DNA from 4 places in the Serratia sarumanii genome. Region 3 is predicted to be linked to each of the others. Evidence: predicted binding sites of a transcription regulator. Region 3 holds the regulator's gene; each other region holds the start of a gene.
What was found. Region 3 encodes CRP, which controls carbon source genes, mostly activating them, when cyclic AMP is high. Its sites were predicted from a motif close to ATGTGANNNNNNTCACAT; they were not measured.
Positions count from the first base shown of each region.

Region 1: SSARUM_RS16770 (YfcZ/YiiS family protein) is a predicted target of CRP. The motif match lies at 4,961-4,978, and genes of this name have one in related genera.
Region 2: yrbN (protein YrbN) is a predicted target of CRP. The motif match lies at 3,611-3,628, and genes of this name have one in related genera.
Region 4: SSARUM_RS07375 (ABC-F family ATPase) is a predicted target of CRP. The motif match lies at 4,178-4,195, and genes of this name have one in related genera.

Region 1 covers NZ_CP124750.1:3,527,406-3,534,864, reverse strand. Annotated here, with positions in the region: gene SSARUM_RS16800 (heme lyase CcmF/NrfE family subunit) at 1-255, shown strand, start outside; gene SSARUM_RS16795 (DsbE family thiol:disulfide interchange protein) at 252-803, shown strand; gene SSARUM_RS16790 (cytochrome c-type biogenesis protein) at 800-1,267, shown strand; gene ccmI (c-type cytochrome biogenesis protein CcmI) at 1,267-2,481, shown strand; gene mlaA (phospholipid-binding lipoprotein MlaA) at 2,510-3,268, shown strand; gene fadL (long-chain fatty acid transporter FadL) at 3,386-4,708, opposite strand; gene SSARUM_RS16770 (YfcZ/YiiS family protein) at 5,114-5,410, shown strand; gene fadI (acetyl-CoA C-acyltransferase FadI) at 5,607-6,917, shown strand; gene fadJ (fatty acid oxidation complex subunit alpha FadJ) at 6,917-7,459, shown strand, end outside.
Region 2 covers NZ_CP124750.1:420,336-427,794, reverse strand. Annotated here, with positions in the region: gene yedF (sulfurtransferase-like selenium metabolism protein YedF) at 15-254, opposite strand; gene yedE (selenium metabolism membrane protein YedE/FdhT) at 251-1,465, opposite strand; gene SSARUM_RS01960 (DEAD/DEAH family ATP-dependent RNA helicase) at 1,612-3,534, opposite strand; gene yrbN (protein YrbN) at 3,524-3,598, opposite strand; gene nlpI (lipoprotein NlpI) at 3,721-4,605, opposite strand; gene pnp (polyribonucleotide nucleotidyltransferase) at 4,734-6,851, opposite strand; gene rpsO (30S ribosomal protein S15) at 7,108-7,377, opposite strand.
Region 3 covers NZ_CP124750.1:4,669,381-4,676,839, reverse strand. Annotated here, with positions in the region: gene SSARUM_RS22220 (aminodeoxychorismate synthase component II) at 72-647, shown strand; gene argD (bifunctional acetylornithine/succinyldiaminopimelate transaminase) at 779-1,996, shown strand; gene SSARUM_RS22210 (YccS/YhfK family putative transporter) at 2,037-4,115, opposite strand; gene crp (cAMP-activated global transcriptional regulator CRP) at 4,167-4,799, opposite strand; gene SSARUM_RS22200 (OsmC family protein) at 5,182-5,589, shown strand; gene SSARUM_RS22195 (phosphoribulokinase) at 5,628-6,497, opposite strand; gene SSARUM_RS22190 (YheU family protein) at 6,649-6,882, opposite strand; gene SSARUM_RS22185 (hydrolase) at 6,879-7,459, opposite strand, start outside.
Region 4 covers NZ_CP124750.1:1,539,248-1,546,706, reverse strand. Annotated here, with positions in the region: gene SSARUM_RS07390 (DUF924 family protein) at 1-353, opposite strand, end outside; gene moeA (molybdopterin molybdotransferase MoeA) at 512-1,750, shown strand; gene moeB (molybdopterin-synthase adenylyltransferase MoeB) at 1,753-2,508, shown strand; gene SSARUM_RS07375 (ABC-F family ATPase) at 2,560-4,152, opposite strand; gene SSARUM_RS07370 (MFS transporter) at 4,830-6,134, shown strand; gene cynR (transcriptional regulator CynR) at 6,157-7,056, opposite strand; gene SSARUM_RS07360 (carbonic anhydrase) at 7,171-7,459, shown strand, end outside.

The DNA.
Region 1 (7,459 bases), 1.1 Mb from region 3:
TACTACAGCGTGGCGCGCAGCATGATGACCGAAGCGGCGATCGACGGCGGTTTCAGCCGCGATCTGTACGCGGCGTTGGGCGAGGAGCTGGATGACGGCTCCTGGGCGGTACGCCTGTATTACAAACCCTTCGTGCGCTGGATTTGGTTCGGCGGCGTCTTTATGGCGATCGGCGGCCTGCTGTGCATCCTCGACCCGCGTTACCGCATGAGCAAAAAACTCAAGCGCGAAGGCAAGCTGGAGGCGCAACCATGAATCGTAAGCTGCTGTTTATCCCGTTGGTCCTCTTCCTGCTGCTGGTGGCGGCGCTGATGGTGCAACTGACGCGCAACGCCGGCGGCGAAGATCCGACCATGCTGGAATCGGCGCTGATCGGCAAACCGGTGCCGACCTTCAGGCTGGAATCGCTGGATCAGCCCGGCAAAACCTACGATCAGGCGGTGCTGCGCGACGGCAAGCCGATATTGCTCAACGTCTGGGCCACCTGGTGCCCGACCTGCCGCGCGGAACACCAGTATCTCAACACGCTGGCGGCGCGCGGCGTGCGGGTGGTCGGCCTGAACTATAAAGACGATCGCGCCAAGGCGGTGACCTGGCTGAATTCCCTCGGCAATCCCTATGCCCTCAGCCTGTACGACGGCGATGGCATGTTGGGGTTGGATCTCGGGGTCTACGGCGCGCCGGAGACCTTTCTCATCGACGGCCAGGGGATTATTCGCTATCGCCACGCCGGTGACATGAATGAGCGCGTCTGGCAGCAGGAAGTGCTGCCGCTGTATAAAAAGTACGGAGGTGAGGCATGAGGCTGGTTGTCCTGCTGTGCGCCGCGCTGCTGAGCTGGAGCGCCGCCGCGGCGATCGATACCTATCGCTTCAACTCCGTCGAGCAGGAGCAGCAGTATCGCGAGTTGACCGAACAGCTGCGCTGCCCGAAATGCCAAAACAACAGCATTGCCGATTCCAACGCCATCATCGCCGCCGACATGCGCACCAAGGTGTACGAGCTGATGATGCAGGGGCAAAGCAAGCAGCAGATCATCGATTACATGGTGGCGCGCTACGGCAATTTCGTCACCTATGAACCGCCGGTAACGCCGGCGACGCTGATCTTGTGGATCGGCCCGCTGCTGTTCGTGCTGATCGGCGGGGCGGTGGTGATCCTGCGCGCCCGGCGCCGGCCTGGCGCGGCGGTGGACGATGCATTCTCCGAACGGGAACGGCAGCGCCTGGCGGCGCTGTTGCAAGAGACTGACAGGAAGAAACCCTAATGGCTTTTTGGCTGATTATTTGCGTGTTGCTGGCCGGCGCCGCCGCGTTGCTGGTGGTGCCGGCAATGCGCCACGGCAAGCAGAGCGCCGCCACGCGCGATGCGTTGAACAAGGCTTTTTATCAGGATCGTCTCAGCGAGCTGGAGCAGGACGAGCAGCAGGGCGTGGTGGCCGAGCGCCCGGAGCTGGTGAAAGAGCTGCAACAGAACCTGTTGAACGACATCCCGGCCGAGCAAGCGGCGCAGGCGAAACCGATCAATCGTTGGGCGCTGGTGCCGGGCGTGCTGTTATTGCTGGCGGTGACCGTTGGCTTTTATCTGAAAACCGGCGGATTGGCGCAGGTGCTGGACTGGCGTCTGGTGCAGGCGCAAATGCCGGAATTGCGCGAGCGCGTTGCCAATGAGCGCGCCAAACCGCTGAGCATGGAAGAGATCGCCCGCCTCGGGCTGGGGCTGCGCACCGCGCTGCAGCAGGACGATCGCAACATCAACGACTGGATGATGCTGGGGCGCGTCGGCATGGCGTTGAACAACGCCACCACCGCCACGCAGGCGTTTGCCCATGCTTATCAATTGGATCCGAATAGTCTGGAAGTGCGGCTCGGCTATGCCGAGGTCTTGACGCGCTCCAACGATCCGGAGGATAACAAGCAGGCGACGCAGCTGCTGCGGCGCATGATCGCGGAAAACCACGGCGATCCGCGGGTGCTGAGCCTGTTGGCGTTCAATGCCTTCGAACAGGGCGATTTCAAGCAGGCGATCGGCGCCTGGCAGGTGATGCTGCAGCTGCTGCCGGCCAACGATCCGCGCGCGGAAGTGATAAAGCGCAGCATTGCACAAGCAAAAGCCCAGGCAGGCGGAGAAAATGTTAAACTGAATGTGACCGTTTCGCTGTCACCGCAGGCGGCGAAAGCCTTGCCGCCGCAGGGGACGCTGGTCATTTCGGTCACTGACGGCGTTAGCCCGGTGCCGGTGGCGGTAAAACAATTGCCGCTGAGCCGTTTTCCGCTGTCTTTCTCACTGGATGACGGCAACGCCATGATGCCCGAGCGTCTGCTCTCGGCGCAGCATCAGGTGCAGGTGCGTGTGCGCCTCTCACAGGACGGATTGGCCACGCCGCAGCCGGGGGACTGGTTCGGCGAAAGCTCGCTGCAGACATTCAGCGGTAAAGAGCAGGTTAGCGTTCAGATAAACAAGCAGGTCACTGAAAAATAAGACCGAACGTGTTTTTATGGAGAAAAATATGAACTTTCGCCTGACTGGGGTGGCATTCGCAACGGTATTACTGGTGGGCTGTGCCAGCGCGCCAGACAACGATCCGCAAGGGCGTTCCGATCCTCTGGAAGGATTCAACCGGACGATGTTCGACTTCAACTACAACGTCCTGGATCCCTATATCCTGCGTCCGGTCGCGGTGGCCTGGCGTGACTACGTGCCGATGCCGGCGCGTAACGGCATCAGCAACTTCACCTCCAACCTGGAAGAGCCGGCCAGCATGGTCAACGCCTTCCTCAAGGGCGACCCTTACCGCGGGATGATTCACTTCAACCGCTTCTTCCTGAACACCCTGCTCGGGATGGGCGGCCTGATCGACGTGGCCGGCATGGCCAACCCGAAACTGGCGCGCGAAGAGCCGAACCGCTTCGGCAGCACGTTGGGGCATTACGATGTGGGTTACGGCCCGTACGTGATGCTGCCGGGCTACGGCAGCTTCACCCTGCGTGAAGACGGCGGCGACTTTGCGGATACGCTGTATCCGATGCTGAGCTACCTCACCTTCTGGATGTCGGCGGGCAAATGGGTGGTCGAGGGGATCGAAACCCGCGCCCAGCTGCTGGATTCCGACGGCCTGCTGCGCAACTCCTCCGATCCTTACATCATGGTGCGCGAAGCTTACTTCCAGCGCCACGATTTCATCGCCAACGGCGGCTCGCTCAAGCCGGAAGAGAACCCGAACGCCAAGGCGATTCAGGGCGAACTGGACGAGATCGACTCGCAGTAATCACGGGCGTCACGCCAATGAAAAACCCGCCGGCAGGCGGGTTTTTTATGCCGGCAGCACGCGGCAGGCAAAGAAAAAGCGCCCCGCGGGGCGCTTTGGCATCCATCTCAGGCGAGATTAGAAGCGGTAGTTGAAGTTGGCGCCGTACAGCCAGGCTTTACCTTCAGAGTTGAAGGTGTAAGGGCCTTCTTTGATGGTGACTTTCTGGCCGTGCATGTAGGAAACGCCGACGTCGACCGACGCGTCTTTGTTGAACGCATAGGTAGTACCGGCACTCAGCCAGAAACGGTCCTGATCCGGAATGGAAATCGAACGGTTCTGTGCCGGCACTGGGCTGTCATCGAAGGCGATACCGGTACGGAAGGTCCAGTTGTCGTCGTAGAAGTAGGTGGTACCCAGCGCGATGCGGTAAGCGTCTTTGAAGCCTTCATGCTTCTCGAACAGCGTTTGGCCGTTGTTGCCGGTGGCTCTCAGCTCCTGGAACTGGCTCCAACTGGTGTAGGCCAGGCTGTAGTGGATGGCCCACTGCGGCGCCACTTTGTTGTAACCGGACAGCTCCCACATTTCCGGCAGGTGCAGGCTCAGAGAACCCGGAATGGTGTTGCCGTTGGTGCCCCACGGAAGACCTTGAGAGGCCAGCAGCGGGTTGAAGGCTGAAGGCAGGCTGCTCTTGTAGTCGCCGTCGAAGTCGATTTTCACTTCAGAGCGGTAGGTGAGGCCGTAACGGTTGTTTTCATCCACTTCGTACAGAATACCGGCGTTCCAACCGAAGCCCCATTCGTCGCCTTTCAGGTGCGAAATCTGGGTATCTGCCGGGATCTGCGAAACAGGGCCGGCTAGCTGCGGCGGTAATTGGCCTGAACCGGCGATGAGCTTCGGCAGTTCACCGGCGTAACGTTCCAGTTTGGCTTTGGCGTACACCGCATCGAAGCCCAGACCGAAGCTGAAGTGTTGATTCAGACGATATGCGCCGCTGAGGTTCAGGTTGAGGGTGGTCAGATCGGTCTTGCCGCCGTAAGCGCCGGCGGTATAGCCGTCGTTGAATTCTGTCGCCAGACCGTAGTTGCTGGTGACCGAGCCGCCTACGGCGAACTGATCGTTAATCGGGTGAACATAATGCAGGTTCGGCACCCAGGCGGTCGGCGCGATGTTTTTCGAATCCAAACTGGCGCCGGAAGGGGATTGACCGGTAATGTCAACGTCCGGGTCGATGAAGACCGCGCCGAAAGAAAGTTCCGGGCGGGTATACATCATCAGCAACGCCGGGTTGCGGCTTGCGGAGGCCGCCGTATCCGCCATGGCGCCTTCGCCAGAATACGAACGTCCTAAACCAGCTGATGAGAACTCATTCAGCTGGAATCCTGCGGCAGACACGTTTGAAGAGATAATTGCCACTGCAGCTGCGAGAGCTGATTTAGTCAATAGGTTTTTCTGGCTCATGACCAAAACCTCATTATGTGTTTATTATTTAAACTATTGTTACACGAGGTAACAAGGAGCGCGGGATTGTAGGGTCCGTTATCGTTCAGACAAATCAGACCAGTGGCTGAAGTATAGGTCTGACCTGTGAAAATGTTGCAAGTTTGTTTTTGAAATATTTCCAACCTGATATCAAAAAAGAGATCTGCTTAACAAAACGTCAGCGGTAAATAACAAAATTCTTACCATTTCTTAGCAGGCGCTCATTTTTATTTGTGATTTCCATCACTTAAAACACCCATTAAAAGTAAGTGCTAGTGATTGCCTGCGTGGAAGCGTAAAATACCTGCAGAATTTTGTGGCTTTGTGCCGGTGAGTAAAACGGCAATTTGGGCTGATAACCGAGGCCTTTGAGGAGAACCAATCATGTCAGATGCAATTAATAAATGCAGCGCCCAGGAAACCGCCGCGTGTTGCTGTGTGGATGTCGGCACCGTGATGGATAACACCGATTGCACCGCGTCCTACAGCCAGGTGTTCAGCAATCAACAAGATGCGGAGGCGATGCTGGCCGCCCTGAGCGAAAAGGCGCGCGCGGTAGAATCCGACCCTTGTGACATCAGCAGTAGCATTAAACCGGTTGACGGCGGCGTACAGTTGGAGGCCGATTTCACCTTCGCCTGCCAGGCGGAAACCCTGATCTTCCAGCTCGGCCTGCGTTAATCCCCGCTTTACCCCCGGAGCCGCCTGCCGCGCGCCGGGGATTGCTCTCCCCACATCGCCCCCGATAGAAAGTGCGCCTGCTCGCAGTTTTGATCTCTGCCGGTTTGCCAAATGTAACCGTTTGGTTAACAATGACCTCATCAGGTCAGACCTCTTTCTGCCCATTGCGCTGACGTTATTTTCTTCAGGAGCATTTATGAGTAAGGCACTGCCGTTGGTGACCCGTCATGGTGACCGCATTGCGATTGTGAATGGACTGCGTACCCCCTTTGCCAAACAGGCGACTGCCTATCACGGCATTCCGGCGGTGGATTTAGGGAAAACGGCGGTGAGCGAGCTGTTGGCGCGCAGCGGCATCGATCCGGCGCTTATCGAACAACTGGTGTTCGGCCAGGTGGTGCAAATGCCCGAGGCGCCGAACATCGCGCGTGAAATCGTGCTCGGCACCGGCATGAGCGTCCATACCGACGCCTACAGCGTGTCGCGCGCCTGCGCCACCAGCTTCCAGGCGATCGCCAACGTGGCGGAGAGCATCATGGCCGGCAGCATCAGCATCGGCATCGCCGGCGGGGCGGATTCTTCTTCCGTCTTGCCGATCGGCGTCAGCAAGGCGCTGGCGCGCACGCTGGTGGACGTCAACAAGGCGCGCACGCTGTCGCAGCGCCTCAAACTGTTCAGCCGGCTGAAATTCCGCGATCTGATGCCGGTGCCGCCGGCGGTGGCGGAGTATTCCACCGGCCTGCGCATGGGCGATACCGCCGAGCAGATGGCGAAGAGCCACGGCATCACCCGTGAAGCGCAGGATGCGCTGGCGCACCGTTCCCACGAGCTGGCGGCCAAGGCCTGGCGGGAAGGGTGGCTGCGCGACGAGGTGATGACCGCCTATGTGCCGCCTTACCGCGCGCAGCTTTCTGAAGACAACAACATCCGTAAAGATTCCAGCCTGGCTTCCTACGCCAAGCTGAAGCCGGCGTTCGATCGCAAGCATGGCAGCGTCACCGCGGCCAACAGCACGCCGCTGACCGACGGCGCGGCGGCGGTGCTGATGATGAGCGAATCGCGCGCCAAAGAGCTGGGGCTGCAGCCGCTGGGCTATTTGCGCAGCTTCGCCTTCGCCGCCATCGACGTGTGGGAAGACATGCTGCTGGGGCCTTCCTACGCTACGCCGCTGGCGCTGGATCGCGCCGGCATCGGTCTGGCCGATCTGACGCTCATCGACATGCATGAAGCCTTCGCTGCGCAAACGCTGGCCAACCTGAAGATGTTCGCCAGCGAAGAGTTCGCCCGTGAGAAGCTTGGCCGCAGCCAGGCGATCGGCGAGGTGGACATGGACAAATTCAACGTCTTGGGCGGTTCCATCGCCTATGGCCACCCGTTCGCCGCCACCGGCGCACGCATGATCACCCAGACGCTGCATGAGCTGAAACGCCGCGGCGGCGGGCTGGGCCTGACCACCGCCTGCGCCGCCGGCGGGTTAGGGGCCGCGATGATCGTGGAGGTGGAATGATGAGCTTCGAAAACGCATTGCATGAACAGCGCGCCAAACCGTCGGCCTTTCAGCTGACGATTCGCCCCGACAACATCGGCGTGATCACCATCGACGTGCCGGGCGACAAGGTGAACACGCTCAAGGCCGAGTTCGTCGAACAGGTCAACGACGTGCTGATTCGGGCGCAGCAGCATACCGCGCTGGAAGGGCTGGTGATCGTTTCCGGCAAGCCGGACTCGTTTATCGCCGGCGCCGACATCACTATGATTGCCGCCTGCACCAGCGCCAAAGAGGCGGAAACGCTGGCCAGGAAAGGGCAGAGCACGCTGGCGCAGATCGCCGCGTTCCCGGTGCCGGTAGTGGCGGCCATTCACGGCGCCTGCCTGGGCGGCGGCCTGGAGCTGGCGCTGGCCTGCCACGGCCGCGTCTGTTCATTGGATGACAAAACCGCGCTCGGGCTGCCGGAAGTGCAGCTGGGCCTGCTGCCGGGCTCCGGCGGCACGCAGCGCCTGCCGCGCCTGGTCGGCGCCGCCAAGGCGCTGGACATGATCCTGACCGGC
Region 2 (7,459 bases), 840 kb from region 3:
CCACCGCCTCGGCGTTAACGCTGGATCAGATAGCGGATGGTCGGCCCGTCCTGCTGGATATCCAGCACCTTGTAGCCGTGGTTGCGCGCGTCGAGCGGAATGTTGTTGATCGACTGCGGGCAATCGCTGATCACCTCCAGGATTTCCCCCGGCTTCAGCTGCGGCATCGCCTCCAGCGTCGCCACCGCCGGGTACGGGCAAGGCTCGCCCAGCATGTCCAGCCGGTAGTCCGGCACTATCGTCGTCTCTTTCATGGCAGGCTCCTCAAATTCACCACCTGCGCCTCAGGCCGGGCGCGGAAAAAGCGTTTCTCCCACCACAGCATGGCGGCGAAGGCCAGCGCCAGCAGCAGGTAGGTCACCAGCAGGCCGCCGATCGGGCCGAAGGTGTCGAGCAGGTTGATCTTGTCGTAGTCGGTCGCCAGCGCCGGCGCCAGATCGTCCCAGTAATAGGCCAGCAGCGTGGCGCCGATGATGTTGCCCAGCCCCACCCACCAGTAGTGCACCTGCCCTTCCACCGCGCGGTACATCCAGCCGGTCTCGCAACCGCCGGCCAGCACGATGCCGAAGCCGAACAGCAAGCCGCCCAGCACCGCATTCGGGCCGGCCCACATGATTTTCGGCGCCACGCCGAGCTGCACGTAGCTGAAGATGCCGATGGCGCTCACCGCCATGCCGATGATGATGGCTTTCGCCATGTGGGTGCGGCCGGTGATCCACAGATCGCGGAACGCCGAGGTGAAGCAGATCTGCGCGCGTTCGATCAGCAGACCGAAGCCGATGCCGAACAACATGGCGATGCCGAGCTTCGGCGCATCGAACAGCGTCCACAGCGACCAGGCCACCGCCAGGCCGAAGACCGCCATGCCCAGCCGGAAGCGGCGGCGCGCCTGCTCAGGCTTCTGCGTCAGCGGCGCGGCGGCCTTCACCTTTTGCAATTTAACCGGAATGCGGAACATCGGCAGCAGCGTGAATTTGGCGCCGAAGTACGACCCTGCGGCGGTCGCCAGCGCGAAGAACCAGGCGTGCAGCGAGAACTGCGGAATACCGGTGAAGAATGCCGCCAGGTTACAGCCCATCGCCAGGCGCGCGCCGAAGCCGGCGATAATGCCGCCCAGCAGCGCCTGCACGATGCGAATGCGGTGCTGCGGCTGGCGCAGCTTGATGTTGTTGGCCCACAGCGCGGCGGCGATGCAGCCGGCGAACATGCCGATGATCATGCGCCCGTCGATGCGCTCCAGCGGCGTGCCCTGCAGGCCGATAACCTTGAAATAGCCCCACTGCTCGGGGTGCAGGCCGAACCACTGCAGCACATGGCCGCCCCAGCGGGTGAACTCGCCGGTCACCGCCCAGAAGGTGCCGGTCATGCCGAAATAGTAGGTAGAAAGGATCCCGGCGGCGATCACCGCCGGCAGCGGCGCCCAAAAGCGCACCAGGTATTGAGATTTGAACTGCTGCCAACTCATGGCATCTCCCGTGCATATCATCCGTAAGAAAAAACCTTATGAATGATACGCCATTCGGGGACGTTTGACGGCAACTTTCAGGCATAAAAAAACCAGCCCGCAGGCTGGTTTTTCAGAGCACTACACCGCGAACGGTGAATCAGCGATTACGCGTCGCCGAAACGACGACGTGGTGCAGCAGGTGCGCCATCATCACGGCGTGGCGCCGGTTTGCCGTCACGGTTGTAGTTACCGCCACGACGCTCGCCGCCGTTGCCGCCTTCACGACGTTCGCCGAAGGAACGACGTGGGCCGCCTTCGCGACGTTCGCCGTTGAACGGACGACCGTTGCCGCGACGCTCGCCGCCGTTGCCACCGTCACGACGCTCGCGGCGTTCGAACGGCTGTGCATCGCCCAGCAGCTGCATGTTCATCGGCTTGTTCAGGATGCGGGTGCGAGTGAAATGATTCAGGATCTCGCCCGGCATGCCTTTTGGCAGCTCGATGGTGGAGTGGGACGCGAACAGCTTGATGTTACCGATGTAACGGCTGCTGATGTCGCCTTCGTTAGCGATCGCGCCAACGATGTGACGGACTTCTACGCCATCGTCACGGCCCACTTCGATGCGGTACAGCTGCATTTCGCCAACGTCACGACGTTCGCGACGCGGACGGTCGCCGTCACGGCTATCGCGGCTGTCGCGACGGTCGCCGCGACGATCGTCACGGTCGTTGAACTCGCGGCGCTGGCGCGGTTTGAAGACCGGATCCGGCGGCAGGATCAGCGGACGTTCGCCCTGAGCCATTTTCAGCAGCGCTGCGGCCAGGGTTTCCATATCCAGCTCTTCTTCCGGCTGCAGTTTGGTCAACAGTGCGCGGTACAGATCCAGATCGCTGCTTTCCAGCTGCTGCTGAACTTTTGCGGCGAACTTGGCCAGACGACGCTCACCCAGCAGTTCTGCGTTCGGCAGTTCCACTTCCGGGATGGTCAGCTTCATGGTGCGTTCAATGTTGCGCAGCAGGCGGCGTTCGCGGTTTTCCACGAACAGCAGCGCGCGGCCGGCGCGGCCCGCACGACCGGTACGGCCGATACGGTGAACGTAAGACTCGGAGTCCATCGGGATGTCATAGTTGACAACCAGGCTGATGCGCTCAACGTCCAGGCCACGGGCCGCAACGTCGGTCGCGATCAGGATATCTAGACGACCGTCTTTCAGGCGCTCCAGGGTCTGCTCACGCAGCGCCTGGTTCATGTCGCCGTTCAGCGCGGCGCTGCTGTAACCACTGCGCTCCAGCGCTTCGGCCACTTCCAGGGTCGCGTTCTTGGTACGGACGAAGATGATCGCCGCGTCAAAGTCTTCAGCTTCCAGGAAACGCACCAGCGCTTCGTTTTTACGCATGCCGTACACCGACCAGTAGCTCTGGCTGATGTCCGGACGGGTGGTCACGCTGGATTGGATGCGCACTTCCTGCGGCTCTTTCATGAAGCGGCGGGTGATGCGACGGATCGCTTCCGGCATGGTGGCAGAGAACAGCGCGGTCTGATGTTCAGCCGGGATCTCAGCCATGATGGTTTCTACGTCTTCGATAAAGCCCATGCGCAGCATTTCGTCGGCTTCATCCAGCACCAGACCGCTCAGGTTAGAGAGGTTCAGGGTGCCGCGTTTCAGGTGGTCCAGCAGGCGGCCTGGGGTACCCACAACGATTTGCGGGCCCTGGCGCAGAGCGCGCAGCTGCACGTCGTAACGCTGGCCGCCGTACAGGGCTACCACGTTGACGCCGTTCATGTGTTTGGAGAAATCGGTCATCGCTTCGGCAACCTGAACCGCCAGTTCGCGGGTCGGTGCCAGCACCAGGATCTGAGGTGCTTTCAGGTCTGCCTGCAGGTTGTGCAGCAGCGGCAGCGAGAACGCTGCAGTTTTACCACTACCGGTCTGTGCCATGCCCAGCACGTCGCGGCCGTTCAACAGGTGAGGAATACACTCAGCCTGGATCGGAGATGGTTTTTCATAGCCCAGATCGTTCAGGGCGGAAATGATTGGAGCAGACAGCCCCAGATCAGCAAAAGAGGTTTCAAACTCAGTCGTCATGTACACGTGCCTCATTAATAATGGCAGCCAGTCTACATAACTCGTCGAGAAAATTTTCAGTCATTTTCATTGAAAAGTGTGAACCGGCTCAAATTAGATTATAAAACGAACAAAAAAGCCCTCGCCCGTGAAGGCGATAACTTTGGTTAAAAACCAATGTTCATCAGGCTGATAGGTGTTCGTCAGCTATTGCTGGTCCGATTCCGATAGGTCGTCTTGCTCTTGGCCCAAAAGCGCCAATTCCAACAATGCATAGCGGTGCTCAACGAAGTTGTGAACGTTGTTAGCCACCGTCAGTTTGAACAGCGCCGAAGCGGTGTCCTTGTCCCCCAGACTCAGGTAGTGTTTACCCAAATAGAAGTCAGTTTCACTGAGATGCTCAGCGAGCGAAGTGTTATCCGTTGCATCTGCCTTGAGGCGTTCCATCAGCGTTTTTTCGCTGATCTTGCCCAGGTAGAATTCGACAATATTCCATCCCCATTGCCCTCTGTCCGCTTTGTCATAGCGCTGCTGAAGCGCTACCTCGGCCTTCTTGGGATCGATTTCTCGCTCCACCAGATACAGCCATAACGAACGGAAGGGATCGTTTGGGTCGTCTTGATAAAACGCCTGCAGATCATCCTGCGCCAACGGGAAGCGGCCGCCATAATACAGTGCGATGCCCCGGTTTAAACGCGCGTAATTGTAAGTTGGATCAAGCTCTAGTACAGAATCAAACGCTTCATAGGCAGCATCAAAATTGCCTGCCTGCGTTAAGTAAATGCCCAGGTAGTTGAAAACTTCCGGCATGTCGGGACGTATCGCCAGCGCCTGCGAGAAATCATTGCGCGCTAATGCACGTAACCCGAGGCTATCATACAGCACACCGCGCTCATATAAAAGCTGTGCGCGTTCGTCGTCCGTCAGTGCCCGGCTGGCAAGAATTTGTTCCATGCGCGCCAGGATCACTTCCTGCTGCAACGTTGGCTGCAACGGGATTGCCAAAACTTCGTCTTTACGCCAATCATGGTTGCTGCATCCTGCCAGCATGAGTGCTGTCGCAACGTAACACCAGCGCAAGAAAGGCTTCATTTCCCACTCCCGAAGACAAACATTGGATGAACGTCCTGTCCTCCGTTTGCTAAAACGCGGGCATCCTACCCGCGCGATACGAACAGCTCCCAACCCCGTGGCGGGGAGCTGTAAAACTATCTATACAGTTATTCTGCTTCAGGCGCAGGTGAACCCGCTTCCGGCGCCATCGCTTCTTTGATGCTCAGACGCACGCGGCCCTGACGGTCAACTTCCAGTACCTTAACCGGCACTTCCTGACCCATCTGCAGATAGTCGGTCACTTTCTCGACGCGCTTGTCGGCGATCTGAGAAATGTGTACCAGACCTTCTTTACCACCGCCGATAGCGACGAATGCGCCGAAATCAACGATACGGGTCACTTTACCCTGGTAGATACGGCCCACTTCGATCTCTGCCGTGATCTCTTCGATACGACGGATAGCGAATTTCGCCTTCTCCCCGTCGGTCGCAGCGATTTTAACTGTACCATCATCTTCGATTTCGATGGTAGTGCCAGTCTCTTCGGTCAGCGCGCGGATAACGGAACCGCCCTTACCGATCACGTCTTTAATCTTATCCGGGTTGATGCGGATAGTATGAATACGCGGTGCGAATTCGGAGATATCGCCGCGCGGGGTGCTGATAGCCTGTTCCATCACGCCCAAGATGTGCAGACGCGCGCCCTTGGCCTGGTTCAGAGCCACCTGCATGATTTCGCGGGTGATGCCTTCGATTTTGATGTCCATCTGCAGCGCGGTGATACCGTCGCGGCTACCGGCCACTTTGAAGTCCATGTCGCCCAGGTGATCTTCGTCACCCAGAATGTCGGACAGAACCACAAAGTTGTCGGCTTCTTTCACCAGGCCCATCGCGATACCCGCAACGGCAGCCTTGATTGGCACACCGGCGTCCATCAGCGCCAGAGACGCGCCGCACACGGAAGCCATGGAAGAAGAACCGTTGGATTCGGTGATTTCAGACACCACGCGAACCGTGTACGGGAAATCTTCCGGTTTAGGCATCATAGCCAATACGCCGCGTTTCGCCAGGCGACCGTGACCGATTTCACGACGCTTAGGAGAACCGACCATGCCGGTTTCGCCCACGGAGTACGGAGGGAAGTTGTAGTGGAACAGGAAGCTGTCGGTCTTCTCGCCCATCAGCTCGTCCAGGTTCTGCGCATCGCGCGCGGTGCCCAGGGTCGCGGTAACCAGCGCCTGAGTTTCGCCACGGGTGAACAGCGCGGAACCGTGGGTGCGCGGCAGTACGCCGGTGCGCACGTCCAGGCCACGGATCATGTCTTTTTCACGGCCGTCGATACGCGGCTCGCCACGCAGTACGCGGCTGCGCACCACGTTTTTCTCCAGGTTGCCCAGGATGTCCTGGATTTCGCCGGCGTCCAGCGTTTCGTCCTGCGCCAGCAGGGTTTCAACAACGCTGTCTTTGATCGCGTCAACCTGAGCGTAACGCTCTTGTTTTTCGGTGATGTGGTAAGCGTCGCCCAGGCGAGCTTCGGCCAATTCAGCCACGCGCGCTTGCAGCGCTTCGTTGACCGCAGGCGCCTGCCAATCCCACTTCGGTTTGCCGGCTTCGGCAACCAGCGCGTTGATGTTTTCGATAACCACTTGCTGCTGGTCGTGGCCGAACACCACGGCGCCCAGCATCTGATCTTCGCTCAGCACGTCCGCTTCGGATTCCACCATCAGCACCGCGCCGGCGGTACCGGCAACCACCAGATCCAGACGGCTTTCTTTCAGCTCATCGGTCGTCGGGTTCAGCACGTACTGATCGTTGATGTAACCCACGCGCGCGGCGCCGATTGGGCCGTTGAACGGAATACCGGACAGGCTCAGGGCTGCGGAAGCACCGATCATCGCAACGATGTCCGGGTTCACCTGCGGGTTAACGGAAACCACGGTCGCGATCACCTGAACTTCGTTCAGGAAGTTGTCCGGGAACAGTGGACGGATCGGACGGTCGATCAGACGAGAAGTCAGGGTCTCGCCTTCGCTCGGACGGCCTTCGCGACGGAAGAAGCTGCCCGGGATGCGGCCGGCGGCGTAGGTACGCTCTTGGTAGTTAACGGTCAGCGGGAAGAAGCTCTGGCCCGGCTTGGCTTTTTTCTGGCCAACGACGGTAACGAAGACGGCGGTGTCATCCATGCTCACCATAACGGCGGCGGTGGCCTGACGCGCCATCATACCGGTTTCGATGGTGACGGTATGCTGGCCATACTGGAATTTGCGAATGATCGGTGTCAGCAAAATTATATCCTTGATTAGCGGCGCGCAATCGCATTGACGACTCGACACGCCTGTGACTCGATTTGCCTTCTCACTACATCCTCGCGACTAATGACAATCCTTATCTCAGGCGGGAGATAAAGCCTCTCATTAGCCGCGCGAACCTCTGTAACGGAAGAACCTGTTTGGAAACATCAGTAATACATTAACCTGATTTGCTTATGCTTCCTAGAAGAAAGGGGCCAAAATAGGCCCCTTTCCACTGAAACTTGCTAGATTAGCGACGCAGACCCAGACGCTCGATCAGGCTGGTGTAACGTGCTACATCTTTACGCTTCAGGTAGTCCAGCAGCTTACGACGCTGAGAAACCATACGCAGCAGACCACGACGGCTGTGGTGATCTTTTTTGTGCTCGGAGAAGTGGCCTTGCAGATGGTTGATCTGCGCAGTCAGCAGGGCAACCTGAACTTCGGTAGAACCGCTGTCGTTAGTACCACGACCGAAATCAGCTACGATTTGAGCTTTAGCTTCAACACTTAGAGACATTGTAATACTCCAGATTATAGATAATAAAAACAGGCGCCGATCTCTAATTCAGCAACCCAATGCATAAGCTGCGCCATTCTAC
Region 3 (7,459 bases):
CGGAAATTATCGTCGGCAGCGGCGGGTTAAATCAGTACACTGTGGCGGCATTTTTCTCTGCCGGACCTAACATGCTGCTGCTGATCGATAACTACGACTCCTTTACCTATAACCTTTACCAGTACTTCTGCGAATTGGGCGCCGAGGTGCTGGTGAAGCGCAACGATGAGCTGCAGCTGGCCGATATCGAGCGGCTGGCGCCGCAGCATCTGGTGATTTCCCCTGGCCCCTGCACCCCGAACGAAGCGGGTATCTCGCTGGCCGCCATTCGTCATTTCGCCGGCAAACTGCCGATCCTCGGCGTGTGCCTGGGGCACCAGGCGCTGGGGCAGGCGTTCGGCGCCGAGGTGGTGCGCGCCCGCGCGGTGATGCACGGCAAAACCTCGGCGATTCGTCACCTGGGCGTCGGCGTGTTTCGCGGCCTGAGCGATCCGCTGACCGTGACCCGCTACCACTCGCTGGTGCTGAAGGCCGATACGCTGCCGGACTGTTTTGAAGTGACCGCCTGGAGCGAACGCGACGGCGTGTGCGACGAGATTATGGGCATCCGCCACCGCACTTTGGCGCTGGAAGGCGTGCAGTTCCATCCGGAAAGCGTGCTCAGCGAGCAGGGCCATCAGCTGCTGGATAATTTCCTCCAGCGTTAATCCCGATGCGTTTTTTTTGCCCGCCAGGCGTTTTGCGTTTGCGCTTGATTGGTTTTTTATGCATATTTCGTGATTATGTTTTCAATATGACATTACGATAGCGCTGAAAAACCTTCAGGGTGGAGCCGAAAATGACTGAAAAATCCGCAGTGAGCCGCAGCACCTTTGACCAGGTGATCCTGCCTGTTTATGCACCTGCCCAGTTTGTGCCGGTGCGCGGCCAAGGCAGCCGGGTCTGGGATCAACAGGGAAAAGAGTACATCGATTTTTCCGGCGGCATCGCGGTGACGGCGCTGGGGCACTGCCATCCGGCGCTGGTCGAGGCGCTCAAACGCCAAGGCGAAACCCTGTGGCATACCAGCAACGTCTTCACCAATGAGCCTGCGCTGCGCCTGGCGAGCAAACTGATCGACGCCACCTTCGCCGATCGGGTGTTCTTCGCCAACTCCGGCGCAGAGGCCAACGAGGCGGCGTTCAAACTGGCGCGTCATTACGCCATCACCCGCCACAGCCCCTACAAAACCAAAATCATCGCCTTCTATAACGCGTTTCACGGCCGCACGCTGTTCACCGTGTCGGTGGGCGGGCAGGCCAAATATTCCGACGGGTTCGGGCCGAAGCCGGCCGACATCGTGCACGTGCCGTTCAACGATTTGGCGGCGGTGAAGGCGGTGATGGACGACCACACCTGCGCGGTGGTGATGGAACCGATTCAGGGCGAGGGCGGCATTACGCCGGTCGATGCCGGCTTCCTCAAAGGCGTGCGCGAGCTGTGCGACCAACATCAGGCGCTGCTGGTGTTCGACGAAGTGCAAAGCGGCATGGGGCGCAGCGGCAAACTGTTCGCCTATATGCATTATGGCGTGACGCCGGACATTCTCACCACCGCCAAGGCGCTGGGCGGCGGTTTCCCGGTCAGCGCCATGCTGACCACCGAAGACATTGCGTCGGTGATGCAGGTGGGCACCCACGGCACCACCTACGGCGGCAACCCGCTGGCCTGCGCGGTGGCGGAGGCGGCGCTGGACGTGATCAATACGCCGGAGGTGCTGAGCGGCATCGAGCAGCGTCATGCGCTGTATGTGCAGGCTTTGCAGCATATCGGCGATAAATACGGTATTTTCACCGCGATTCGCGGCATGGGGCTGCTGATTGGCGCCGAGCTGACGCCGCATTATCACGGCAGAGCGCGCGACTTCCTCACCGCCGCCGCCGCGCGCGGGTTGATGATCCTCAATGCCGGGCCGAACGTGATTCGTTTCGCGCCGTCACTGGTGGTGGAGCTGCAGGATATCGAGGCCGGCATGGCGCTGTTCGAGCTGGCGGTGCAGGATGTGATCAACGCCTGACGCCCGCGCGGCATATAACGGGGCGCGGCATGCCGCGCCCTTATTGATCGCGCAGTTTGCGCTTGAGCCAAATGCCGTGGTGCGGGCGCTGGCGCCAGGCCAGCGAAGAAATGGTGTGCATCACGCTCAGGTGCGACAGAATGCGCCGCAGATGGCGCTCCATCTCGGTAACGGGCATCTCCGGATGCAGATCCGGCGGCTGCATGATGCCGCTGTTGCCGCTGCTCGGGCCGTCGTATTCCAACCGCTGTTGGCAGCTTTGCAGCGCGATTTCACAGGCCTGCAGATACGCTTCCGCCAGTTTTGGCGTCAGCATGTAGTGTTCGCGCGCCAGAATGGTCATGGCGTTCAGGTGCTCGACGATGAACTGGCTATGCGTGACCCACAGCCGCATGTCCGCCAGATAGTCCGACGCGAACCCCGGCTCCTGCATCGCCTGATTGAGCGAGGTGAATAGCGCATTGTGCGCCTGGTTGACCTGCATGCGGGTATAGGCCAACGCGGTGGCGTCCGGTTCCGGCTGTTCCAGCATCAACCGCAGCGCGGTTTGATCGTGCTCCAGCGCCTGATGGGCATTCTTGCGCAGCAGCCCGCTTTGCCACTGCGGCCATAGCCAAATGGTGCCGCCGAACGCCAACACGCAGCCGATCAGCGTATCGATCAGGCGCGGCACCAGAAAATGCGAGCCGTTCAGCGCCAGCAGCTGCAGGGTGTAAACCGCCGTGACCGTAAAGCCAATCACCGACAGCCCGTAGTTCTTGCGCGAAACCAGGTAGGCCAGCAGCGTGATCACCAACATGATGCTCAGCGTTTCGCCTTCCGGCAACTGCAGCTGCAGCAGCCCGGCCGCCAGCAAAAGCCCGGCAATCGTGCCCAGCGCACGGTGCTGAATACGCACCCGGGTGGCGTTATACCCGTTTTGGCTCACCAGCATGATGGTGAGCAGGATCCAGTAAGGCTTCGGCAGATTGAACACCGCACCCAGGCTGCTGCCGACTGCCAGCGTCACGCCCAGCCGCGCGGCGTTGCGCAGGGCGGTGGACTTGAACGACAGATAGCTGGCCAGCGCCGGCCAAAACGGCAGGCGGTGCTGGCCGGACATCAGGTCGCGGCGGTATAGCGGATGCTGGGTGCGCAGCAGGCGGGCGATGCGGCTGAAGTGGTAATAACAAAACTGGCCGACCGGGTTATCGGGATGCTGCGCCGCCATTTTTTCCAGCGCCGCCAGCTCGTGGGCCATGGAGAAGCGCTTCGAATGTTGATGATAGAGAATATCGTGCGCCACTACGCGCAGCCGGCCGGCGATCACCTGAGCGTTGCGGCGAATGATCGCTTCGGCCTGGCTCTGCTCCACCAGTTTTTGCACCTCCTCCGGCAGATGCAGGCTGACGGTGATGTGCTCCTGCAGATCCATCGCCACCTGAAAGGCGCGCTGCAGGCGCTTTTGCTCGAGGTTGTTGGCGTGCGGCAGGAAATTAAGCTGTTGGTACAACAGGCTGATCAGATCCATCACCTTTTGCTGGCGCACCAGCAGCGGCGGCAGCGCGGTTTGCGGATCGGTGTGCTGGGTCAGCAGCGAGTATTTGGCTTCGAAATAGTCCGCCAGTTCCAGGTAGAGCTGGCTCAGGGTCTCGCGCATCGGCTGCTCTTTCCACAGCTTGAACCAGAACCAGGTGAATAAGCCGTACCAGACGGTGCCGATGGCGTACAGCAGCGGCGCCTGCCAGATGGGCACCGTGCCGGCCGTGCTGAGGGCGAAGATGGCGGCCACCAGCGCCGCCGGCAACAGCCGGGCGTGCAGCGGGCTGATTTCACCGGTGACGCCGAGCAGCAGCGCCAGGCCCAGCATCAGCGCCGGCAGCGGCACGTGCCACAGCAGTGCCTGTTGCAGCAGCACGCTGCTGAAGGCGAACAGCGAGCCGCCAACCACCAGCCGTTTAAAGAAGCGCTTATGCGGCGTGTCCAGACCGGCGATATTGCAGCAGGCGGGCACCAGAGAGAACATCAGGCCGAGCTGCAGCTGGCCTATCAGCAGGCCGAACAGCACCGGCAGGCACAACACCAGCGTTTGTCGCAGTGCGTAGTTGATTTCCGGGTGGTAGATCAGGCGGCGCCACATGGCAGAGAGCAGATAAAAAAAACGGCGCAGATTGCGCCGTTTCTTCAGGGATTAACGGGTGCCGTAGACGACAATGGTTTTGCCGTGGGCGGAAATCAGGTTTTGATCTTCCAGCATTTTCAGAATACGGCCAACGGTTTCGCGCGAGCAGCCGACGATCTGGCCGATCTCCTGGCGGGTGATCTTGATCTGCATGCCGTCCGGGTGAGTCATGGCGTCGGGTTGCTTCGCCAGATTCAGCAGGGTTTGCGCGATGCGGCCGGTAACGTCCAGGAAGGCGAGGTTGCCCACTTTTTCGGAGGTGACCTGCAGGCGGCTCGCCATTTGGGCGGACAGACGCATCAGGATGTCCGGGTTCACCTGGATCAGCTGGCGGAATTTCTTGTAGGAGATTTCGGCCACTTCACAGGCGGTTTTCGCGCGAACCCAGGCGCTGCGCTCCTGGCCTTCTTCGAACAATCCGAGCTCGCCGATGAAATCCCCCTGGTTGAGGTAGGACAGGATCATCTCTTTACCTTCTTCATCCTTGATCAGCACCGCGACGGAGCCTTTCACGATGTAGTAAAGCGTTTCGGCCTTTTCACCTTGGTGAATCAGCGTACTCTTCGATGGATATTTGTGGATATGGCAATGAGACAGGAACCATTCGAGAGTAGGGTCTGTTTGCGGTTTGCCGAGAACCATTCGCTGTTATCCTCTGTTGTTATCGCTGCCTTGTGTCACAGGGGTCAGAGTTCCCTGTAAAACCCGCCTGTAGCCACAGTCATGAGCGAGGGCTACCGGCAAGTTTTGAGGCGTGTCATAAAAATACGCTGTCGCTCTAGCATATTAACTTGCCGTAAGCGCTGCAAGCTACATTCTGTTAACATACCGGTAAAGGAGCCTTTCTCTGGGCGTTTCCCTGAAATTCAGTGTCCCGGAAAGATTTATTGCGGCTCTGTTTGTAGCACAGAGTAAGGCGGGTGTCTCGTGTTGTCTCGCTTCAGCATGATTAGCATCAGGTTACGTTGCCTGTTTCTATGCGAAAGCGTACTCTGATTTTAAGAAATCAACCGGAGTGACCAGAATGCAGGCAAGAGTTAAATGGGTGGAAGGGTTAACGTTTTTGGGTGAATCGGCCTCCGGCCACCAGGTGCTGATGGACGGCAACGCCGGCGATAAAGCACCCAGCCCGATGGAGATGGTGCTGATGTCGGTGGGCGGCTGCAGCGCGATCGACGTGGTGTCCATCCTGCAAAAAGGGCGCAACGACGTGCGCGACTGCGAGGTGAAGCTGACCTCCGAGCGCCGCGAAGAAGCTCCGCGGTTGTTCACCCATATCAACCTGCATTTCATCGTTACCGGCCAGGACCTGACCGACAAGATCGTCGAGCGAGCGGTGAGCCTGTCGGCGGAGAAATATTGCTCGGTGGCGCTGATGCTCAACAAGGCCGCCACGGTAACCCACAGCTTCGAGATCCGCCAACCGGCGTAATCGAGGCGGAGCGCGGCCCGGCGCCGCGCTCAACGCGTTTATTCGATCTTCTTGCCTTCCAGCAACCGCTGCACCAGCGGCGCCATGATCAGTTCCATCGCCAGCCCCATCTTGCCGCCCGGCACCACTAACGTATTGATGTGCGAGATAAACGAGCCTTGCAGCATCGCCAGCAAATAGGGGAAGTCAATTTGATCCAGCCCGCGGAAGTGGATCACCACGAAGCTTTCGTCCAGTGAGGGAATCGCCTTGGCGGCGAACGGGTTGGAGGTGTCCACCGTCGGCACGCGCTGGAAGTTGATGTGGGTGCGCGAGAACTGCGGCGTGATGTAGTTGATGTAGTCTTCCATCGAACGCACCACCGAATCCATTACCGCTTCGCGGGAGTGGCCGCGCTCGCCGGTATCGCGGATCAGTTTCTGGATCCACTCCAGGTTGACGATCGGCACCACGCCGACCAGCAGGTCGACGTGCTTGGCCACGTCATGGTGCTCGGTGACCACACCGCCGTGCAGCCCCTCGTAAAACAGCACGTCGGTCGGCGCCGGCAGCGGTTCCCACGGGGTGAAGGTGCCCGGCACCTGATTGTAGGGCACCGCTTCGTCGTAGGTATGCAGATACTTGCGCGAGCGGCCGGTGCCGTTCTTGCCGTAGTCGATGAAGCTCTGCTGCAGCAGGCCGAAGTCGTTGGCCTCGGGGCCGAAATAGCTGATGTGTCTGCCCAGATCGCGCGCCTTGCGGATCGCCGCGTCCATTTCCGGCCGGGTGTAGCGGTGGAAGCTGTCGCCCTCCAGCTCGGCGGCGCGGATGTTGAGTTGTTGGAATATTTTGCGGAACGCCACGCTGGTGGTGGTGGTGCCGGCGCCGCTGGAACCGGTCACCGCGATAACGGGATGTTTGGCAGACATGGTGGTTGTCACTCCGTGTTGAATGCGCCGGCGTCAGGGGATTATTGTGGCTCTTGTTGACGCTCTCTATCTCGGGAAAAAATGGCGCGCGCTGGTTTGCAATGCCCCATTGTTACCTGATTTTTTCCGTCAGTCATAGAACCGATCGCCACTAAATTTCTTCCTGCCCGGCGCGGAACTGGCCGCGCGGCATGATGTTGACGCTCTCGTGCAGTTCCGACCACACCAGCACCACTTCGCCGTTTTTTAGCTGGCGGCGCACGTCCTCCACCTTCTGTTCCAGCGAGCGTTCGTGCTCGCCGTAATCGGTGCCTTCGCGCAGTACAAAAGATTCGATCAGGCTGTTGAGGGTGTCGGTTGCCAGTTCTTGCCAGGGAATGATCACGTCGGGATGTCCAGATAAGGGGAAAGCCAGGCCGGAATGCGATGCTCCAGCCACATGTATGGTTTTTTCAGCGTGCCGCCGACGAAGCCGACGTGGCCGCCGAACTCGGTCAGCTGATATTCGATATTGCGCGGCAGGCCGGCGACGTCGGGGATCACCTCAGGGGTCATGAAGGGATCGTCCTTCGCATGGATGATCAGCAGCGGCGTTTGGACAGCCGGCAACAGCGGCAGGGCGCTGCAGCGGCGATAATAGTCGGTGGCGTCACTGAAGCCGTGAATGCGCGAGGTGATGGCGTCGTCGAATTCGCGGATGCGCCGCAGACCGTTCAGTTGGGACAGCTTGAGCGGCAGGGTGTCCGGGTAGTGCAACAGCTTGCGGGTGGCGTTTTGTTTCAGCTGCCCCAGCAGGTAGCGCTGATAAACGCGGGAAAAGCCTTGCTCCATGCGGTAGGCGCAGGGCTCCAGCATCAGCGGCGCCGAGACCACCACCGCCGCCTGCAGCAGGCTGTCGGCGCCTTGCTGCGCCAGGTAGCAGGCCAGCATGTTGCCGCCGAGCGAAACGCCGACCGCCGCGG
Region 4 (7,459 bases), 2.0 Mb from region 3:
AGCGGCGATTCCGAATGCATGAACGGCAGATAAAGGAAACCGCGCTGCTCGCGGCTCAGCCGTTCGCACTCGCCGCTGCGGATCGCCTCCTGCGCCAGGATCAGCGCCATGCCGTCGCAGGCGAACGACTGCGGCGTGCCGCGGAACAGGTTGCGGCTGAACTGATCGAGCACGATCACCTCCGCCAGGCGCCCCTCGATGGTGTCGCGCCAGTGCGCCAATTCCCCCGCCGCCGCCGCGCGCCAGATTTCGCCGAAACGACTGTGCAGCAGACGATCGAAATCGTCGTCCTTTTTGAACCACATGATCGGTTCGATCTCGTCGAACCAGAAGTCGATAACCTGTTTATGCATCATGATTCTCCTCTGTTTTACGCAGTTTATACCCGATCGCCCCATCACCGCAGTGCGAAAGATGGCGGGCATAACCCGTTCTCCCCCCCGGCGTTCTCTGCCATAATACCCGCACTTTGTCGCTATTTTAGCGCCCCCCTGATTACGGAGTTCCCTTTATGGATCATTGCCATACTTCCGATCTCATTTCCCTGGAGCAAGCGCTGGAAAAAATGCTCGGGCAGATCGCCCCACTGCAGCAGACCGAATCCGTCGCCCTGACCGCCGCCGCCGGCCGCATCACCGCCGCGCCAGTGGTCTCACCGCTCGACGTGCCGCCGTTCGCCAACTCGGCGATGGACGGCTATGCGCTGCGCCTCGCCGATCTGGCGGCCAATGCGCCGCTGCCGGTCGCCGGTAAGGCCTTCGCCGGTGCGCCGTTCGACGGCCAATGGCCGACCAACAGCTGCGTGCGCATCATGACCGGCGCGCCGATCCCGGCCGGGGCGGACGCGGTAGTGATGCAGGAGCAGGCCGAGGTGAGCGACCAGGGCGTGCGTTTTTCCGCGCCGGTTGAAGCCGGCCAGAATATCCGTCTGGCGGGTGAAGACATTCGCCGCGGCGCGAGCGTGTTGCCGGCCGGCGTGAAGCTGGGCGCCGCACAGCTGCCGCTGCTGGCTTCGCTTGGCGTCGCCGAGGTGCAGGTGATGCGTAAGCTGAAGGTGGCGGTGTTCTCCACCGGCGACGAACTGCAGCCGGTCGGCCAGCCGCTGCAGGCGGGCCAAATCTACGACACCAACCGCTTCGCGGTGCGCCTGATGCTGGAGCAGATGGGCTGCGAGGTGCTCGATCTCGGCATTATCCGCGACGATCGCGATGCGCTGCGCGCCGCTTTCGAACGGGCGGACAGCCAGGCCGACGTGGTCATCAGCAGCGGCGGCGTCTCGGTCGGCGAGGCCGACTACACCAAACAAATGCTCGACGAACTGGGCCAGGTCAGCTTCTGGAAGCTGGCGATCAAACCCGGCAAACCCTTCGCCTTCGGCAAGCTGGGCCACGCCTGGTTCTGCGGCCTGCCGGGCAACCCGGTTTCCGCCGCCCTGACCTTCTACCAACTGGTGCAACCGCTGCTGGCGAAGCTGGCCGGCCACAGCGACTGGCGCCTGCCGCCGCGCCTGCGCGCACGGGCGCTGACCCCGCTGAAGAAATCGCCGGGCCGCCTCGATTTCCAGCGCGGCGTGTTCAGCAGCAACGCCGCGGGCGAACTGGAGGTCAGCACCACCGGCCACCAGGGCTCGCACGTCTTCAGCTCTTACAGCCAGGGCAACTGCTTCATCGTGCTGGAGCGCGAACGCGGTTCGGTGGCGGTAGGCGAAACGGTGGAGATCGAGCCGTTCAACGCCCTGCTGAGGAGCTGAGCATGCTGCCGGAATTGACCGACGCCGAAGCGCTGCGCTACAACCGCCAGATCGTGCTGCGCGGCTTTGACTTCGACGGCCAGGAGAAGCTGAAGGCCGCCCGCGTGCTGATCGCCGGGCTGGGCGGGCTGGGCTGCGCCGCCGCGCCATATCTGGCAGCGGCCGGCGTCGGCCATCTGGTGCTGGTGGATTTCGACACCGTCTCGCTCTCCAACCTGCAGCGCCAGATCCTGCACCGCGACGATCGCATCGGCCAGAGCAAGGTCGCTTCCGCCAAGCGGGAACTGAACGCCATCAACCCGCATATCCGCATCGACGCGATCGACTGCCGTTTGGAAGATGACGCGGTCGCGGCAGAGATCGCCGCCTGCGATCTGGTGCTGGACTGCACCGACAACGTGGCGGCGCGCGATGCCCTGAACCGCCTGTGCCACGCGCAGCAGAGGCCGCTGGTTTCCGGCGCGGCGATCCGCATGGAAGGCCAGCTCAGCGTGTTCACCTATCAGCCGGGCGAGCCCTGCTACCGCTGCCTGAGCCGGCTGTTCGGCGACAGCGCCCTCACCTGCGTCGAAGCGGGCGTGATGGCGCCGCTGGTCGGCACTATCGGCACCCTGCAGGCGATGGAGGCCATCAAGCTGCTGGCCGACTATGGTCAGCCGCTGCGCGGCAAGCTGTTGATGTTCGATGCGATGAGCATGCAGTTCCGCGAGATGAAACTGCCGAAGGATCCGCACTGCGAGGTGTGCGGCGGGGAATGACGGATAAAAAAAGGGCGGGATAATTCCCGCCCTGATGCGTTGCCGCGAGGGTTACACGATGCCCTGGCTGCGCAGATAGTCTTCGTAGTTGCCGGTAAAGTCGATCACCTTGTTCGGGGTGATTTCCAGAATGCGCGTCGCCAGCGAACTGACGAACTCACGGTCGTGGGAGACGAAGATCAGCGTGCCTTCGTACATCTCCAGCGCCATGTTCAGCGATTCAATGGATTCCATATCCAGGTGGTTGGTCGGTTCGTCCATCACCAGAATATTCGGGCGCTGCATCATCAGCTTGCCGAACAACATGCGGCCCTTCTCACCGCCGGACAGCACCTTCACTTTCTTCTTGATGTCGTCCTGGCTGAACAGTAAACGGCCCAACACGCTGCGCACCGCCTGCTCATCGTCTTTTTCCTGCTTCCACTGGCTCATCCAGTCGAACACGGTCAGGGTATCGTCAAACTCGTATTCGTGATCCTGCGCGTAGTAACCGATACGGGCGTTTTCCGACCACTTCACGCTGCCGCTGTCCGGCTGCGCGTCGCCCACCAGCGTTTTCAGCAGGGTGGTTTTACCGATGCCGTTGGCGCCCAGCACCGCAACCTTCTCACCCACTTCCACCATCAGGTTCAGCTTGCTGAACAGCGGGCCGTTGTCGAAGCCCTTGGTGAGCGCTTCCACTTCCAGCGCGTTACGGAACAGCTTCTTGTCCTGATCGAAACGGATGAACGGGTTCTGGCGGCTGGAGGCCTTCACTTCTTCCAGCTGGATCTTGTCGATCTGGCGGGCGCGCGAGGTGGCCTGCTTGGATTTGGAGGCGTTGGCGCTGAAACGGCTGACGAACGATTGCAGCTCGTTGATCTGCGCCTTCTTCTTGGCGTTGTCGGCCAGCAGACGTTCACGCGCCTGGGTGGCGGCGGTCATGTATTCGTCGTAGTTGCCCGGATAAACGCGCAGTTCGCCGTAATCCAGATCCGCCATGTGGGTGCAGACCATGTTCAGGAAGTGACGGTCGTGCGAGATGATGATCATGGTGCTGTTGCGTTCGTTCAGCACCTGCTCCAGCCAGCGAATGGTATCGATGTCCAGGTTGTTGGTCGGTTCGTCGAGCAGCAGGATTTCCGGATCGGAGAACAGCGCCTGCGCCAGCAACACGCGCAGCTTCCAGCCCGGCGCGATTTCGCTCATCGGGCCATAGTGCTGTTCCACCGGAATGCCGACGCCAAGCAGCAGTTCGCCGGCGCGCGCTTCGGCGGTGTAACCGTCCATCTCGCCGTAGGCGACTTCCAGGTCGGCCACTTTATAGCCGTCTTCTTCGCTCATCTCCGCCATGGCGTAGATGCGGTCGCGCTCTTCCTTCACCGCCCACAGCTCGGTGTGGCCCATGATCACGGTGTCCAGCACGCTGTACTGTTCGAAGGCGAACTGATCCTGACGCAGTTTACCCAGGCGCTCGTTCGGATCGAGGAACACGTTGCCGCCGGTCGGCGCCAAATCGCCGCCGAGGATTTTCATAAAGGTGGACTTGCCGCAGCCGTTGGCGCCGATCAGGCCATAACGGTTGCCGCCGCCGAATTTAACAGAGATGTTTTCAAACAACGGCTTGCTGCCGAACTGCATGGTGATGTTGTTGGTGCTTAACACAGCGCTCGCTCTTTATACATAGGGAATGTGATTTGGCGCGCATTATGCCACAACGGGGTTAAGAGATCGCGGGAAGTTTTGGTGACATTTTGAGCGGTGACGACGGATGAGTCATAGCTGGGTTGAATAATACCGATAAAATTCACGGCGAGATTTCACGCAGCAAGCCGTACAATATTTGAAACCAATTCGCCAAATATATTAATTAAACTTAAAAATGACATTTATTCTCCCCAGAACCGCCCCAGGCACGAATAAATCGTATCTGTTCACCTTATGAAAATCATTAATACAGCCAACACGTCTCTATTTAATTCTAGTTTTTTCCGACTATCGCCACACATTCTGCTATACGCGACATTTTGTGACCGCCTTCTTAATTACCAAGGTTTTTTAGAGGATTAATGCGTTACAGCTCACTAAATCGACATGGCACATTCGTTCCAGCTGAAGAGAAAATCAAATAAAAACAATTAAATACAGAAAGATGTGAAAATCAAACCACCGTTATCCCGCTAACTACTCTCATATTGCATATGATTGTACATACAAGTATATGTAAACGTGACGTTGCCGTTTTGTTGGCGTTTCGGGGCTCGGTTATCGCCGCCCCGGATAACACCACCCCGGCCAGAAAATAATAACAACACACCGTCCACCTATCGCGAGAGACAACGATGAACACTGCTGAAAACGCATTGCCCAAAAGCCAAACGGCGGGGAAGGGCGCGGTAAATTACAAAGTCATTGTCGGCGCCAGCCTGGGCAACGGCCTGGAGATTTTCGACTTCACCGTCTACAGCTTCTTTGCCGCCATTATCGGCAAACTCTATTTTCCCAGCGACAGCGCCTACGGCTCCTTGTTGATGTCGGTGGCGGTGTTCGGCGTCGGCTTTATCATGCGCCCGCTGGGCAGCATGGTGCTGGGTGCCTATGCCGATCGGGTCGGCCGCAAGGCCGCCATGCTGATGACCATCGTGCTGATGGGCGTCGGCACCGCGCTGATCGCCTTCGCGCCCACCCATGCGCAAATCGGCGTTCTGGCGCCGGTGCTGATCGTGGTTGGCCGCCTGATTCAGGGGTTTGCCGCCGGCGGTGAAGTGGGCTCGGCCACCACGCTGCTGCTGGAGTCGGCAGGGGCCAACCAACGCGGCTTCTTCGTCAGCTGGCAGGCGATAAGCCAGGGCATCAGCGCCCTGCTTGGCGCCTCTTTAGGCCTGGCGCTCACCTATTTTCTGCCGGAGCAGGCACTGTATGCCTGGGGCTGGCGCGTGCCGTTCATCATCGGTTTGTTGATCATTCCCGTCGGCATCTATATTCGCAAACATCTGGAAGAGACCTACACTGGAGAGGCGCCGGCTCACGCGCGGCCGCCGCTGAATCCGGTATGGGATCTGGTGAGCAATCATGCCAAAGATCTGTTGCTGGGCGTATTGATCATCATGTCCGGCACCGTGATGGTCTACGTGGTGCTGCTGTATATGCCGACCTACATGATGCAGACCTATCACATCGCCGGCCCGACCGCCTACCTGTTCAGCTGTATTGCCTCTGTGGTACAGATCATCGCCGTCTATTGCGCAGGCCGTTACGTCGATCGGGTGCAGAACTACAAAAGGCCGCTGCTGTTCTCAATCTTTGCAGCACTGATCCTGATTTACCCGACCTTCTGGTTCCTCAGCGCCACGCAAACCCTGTGGCTGGCGATCGTTTTCCGCATCCTGCTGATCGGCGCGCTGGGCATCAACATGCTGGCCAGCACTATGCTGATCGTCTCGGCGCTGCCGCGCCACGTGCGCGCCACCGGCACCTCGATGATCTACGCCTTTGGCGTGACGCTGTTCGGCGGATCGGCGCAGTTGGTCGTCACCTGGCTGCTGGACGTCAGCGGCAATCCGATGGCGCCGGCGTGGTACGTCACCGGCATGTTGACCGTCAGCCTGATCGCCACTCTGCTGTTCCGGGAGCGTCATAAAGAATAGCGCCTGCTGCCGAGCCGTGCGGCTATCGGCTGCCCGGCGCCGGCGTAATGCCCTGTTCCTGCAAGAGGGCAATAAACGCCTGCGCGGCGGCGCTGCGGTAAGCGCCTTTGCGCTGCAGCCATACCGCCTGCCGCACCGGCATGGCGTTGGCCAAAGCCACTTTTTTCAACTGCCGGTTCTCGCGCGCAATGGCGGCCGGCAGCAGCGTGGCGAGCTGCCCGCGCCGCACGATCTCGACGATGGCGCCTAGCGCATTGGCCTCCACCGCCACCTGCGGCCGGAAACCCAGCTGCGTGCAGTAGCGATCGATAAACTGGCGCGTGGCAAAGTCGCCGCTCAGCAAGGCCAGCGGCAGATGTTGCCACTCCGCCAGCGTCAGCGGCCGGCGATGAGATGCCAAGGGATGATCGGTGCCGACCATCAGCTCCAGCGACTCATTGAACAACGGCGCCGCTTCCACCTCCGCCGACTGCGCCATCTCGAAGGCAATGCCCAGATCCAGCCTATCCTGCGCCAGCAGCGCCTCCATTCGCTCTTGCGCCATCTCTTCAATGCTCAGCGTAATCCCCGGATAGCGGCGGTAGAAGGCATCGACCGCCGGCCCCACCAGATAGGCGGTGAACGTGGGGGTCATCGCCAGCCGCAAATGGCCGCGTGCCAGCGTCGCCACGTCATGGATCGCCCGCGCGCCGGCATCCAGATCCTGCAGCGCCAAGCGCGCATAGCGCATCCACGCCTCACCGGCGTCGGTCAGGCGCACGGCTCTGCCGCTGCGATCGAACAGCGGCGCTCCCAATGTGTCTTCCAGCTGCTTGATCTGTTGCGACAGCGTCGGTTGCGAGACGTGCAGCGATTCGGCGGCGCGGGTGAAGTTGCCCTGTTCGGCAACGGCCAGAAAATAACGGATGTGTCGCAGCAGCATAACGCCCCAGCTATTAGTAAAACCTATAGCTGGCATTATAAATGGGTCTTAGACCCTATAGCCAGAAGCGTTCATCATGCCGCCATCGCATAACGACACCCAATGGAGAAACGGATGAAAGAGGTGATTGAAGGCTTCCTGAAGTTCCAGCGCGAAGCCTTTGTTGAACGCACGGCGCTGTTTCAGCAGTTGGCGACCCGCCAAAACCCGCGCACCCTGTTTATCTCATGTTCCGACAGCCGGCTGGTGCCGGAGCTGGTCACCCAGCGCGAGCCGGGCGATCTGTTCGTGATCCGCAATGCCGGCAACATCGTGCCTTCTTTCGGCCCCGAACCCGGCGGGATTACCGCCTCGGTCGAGTACGCCGTCGCCGCGCTGGGCGTGGAAGATATCGTGATCTGCG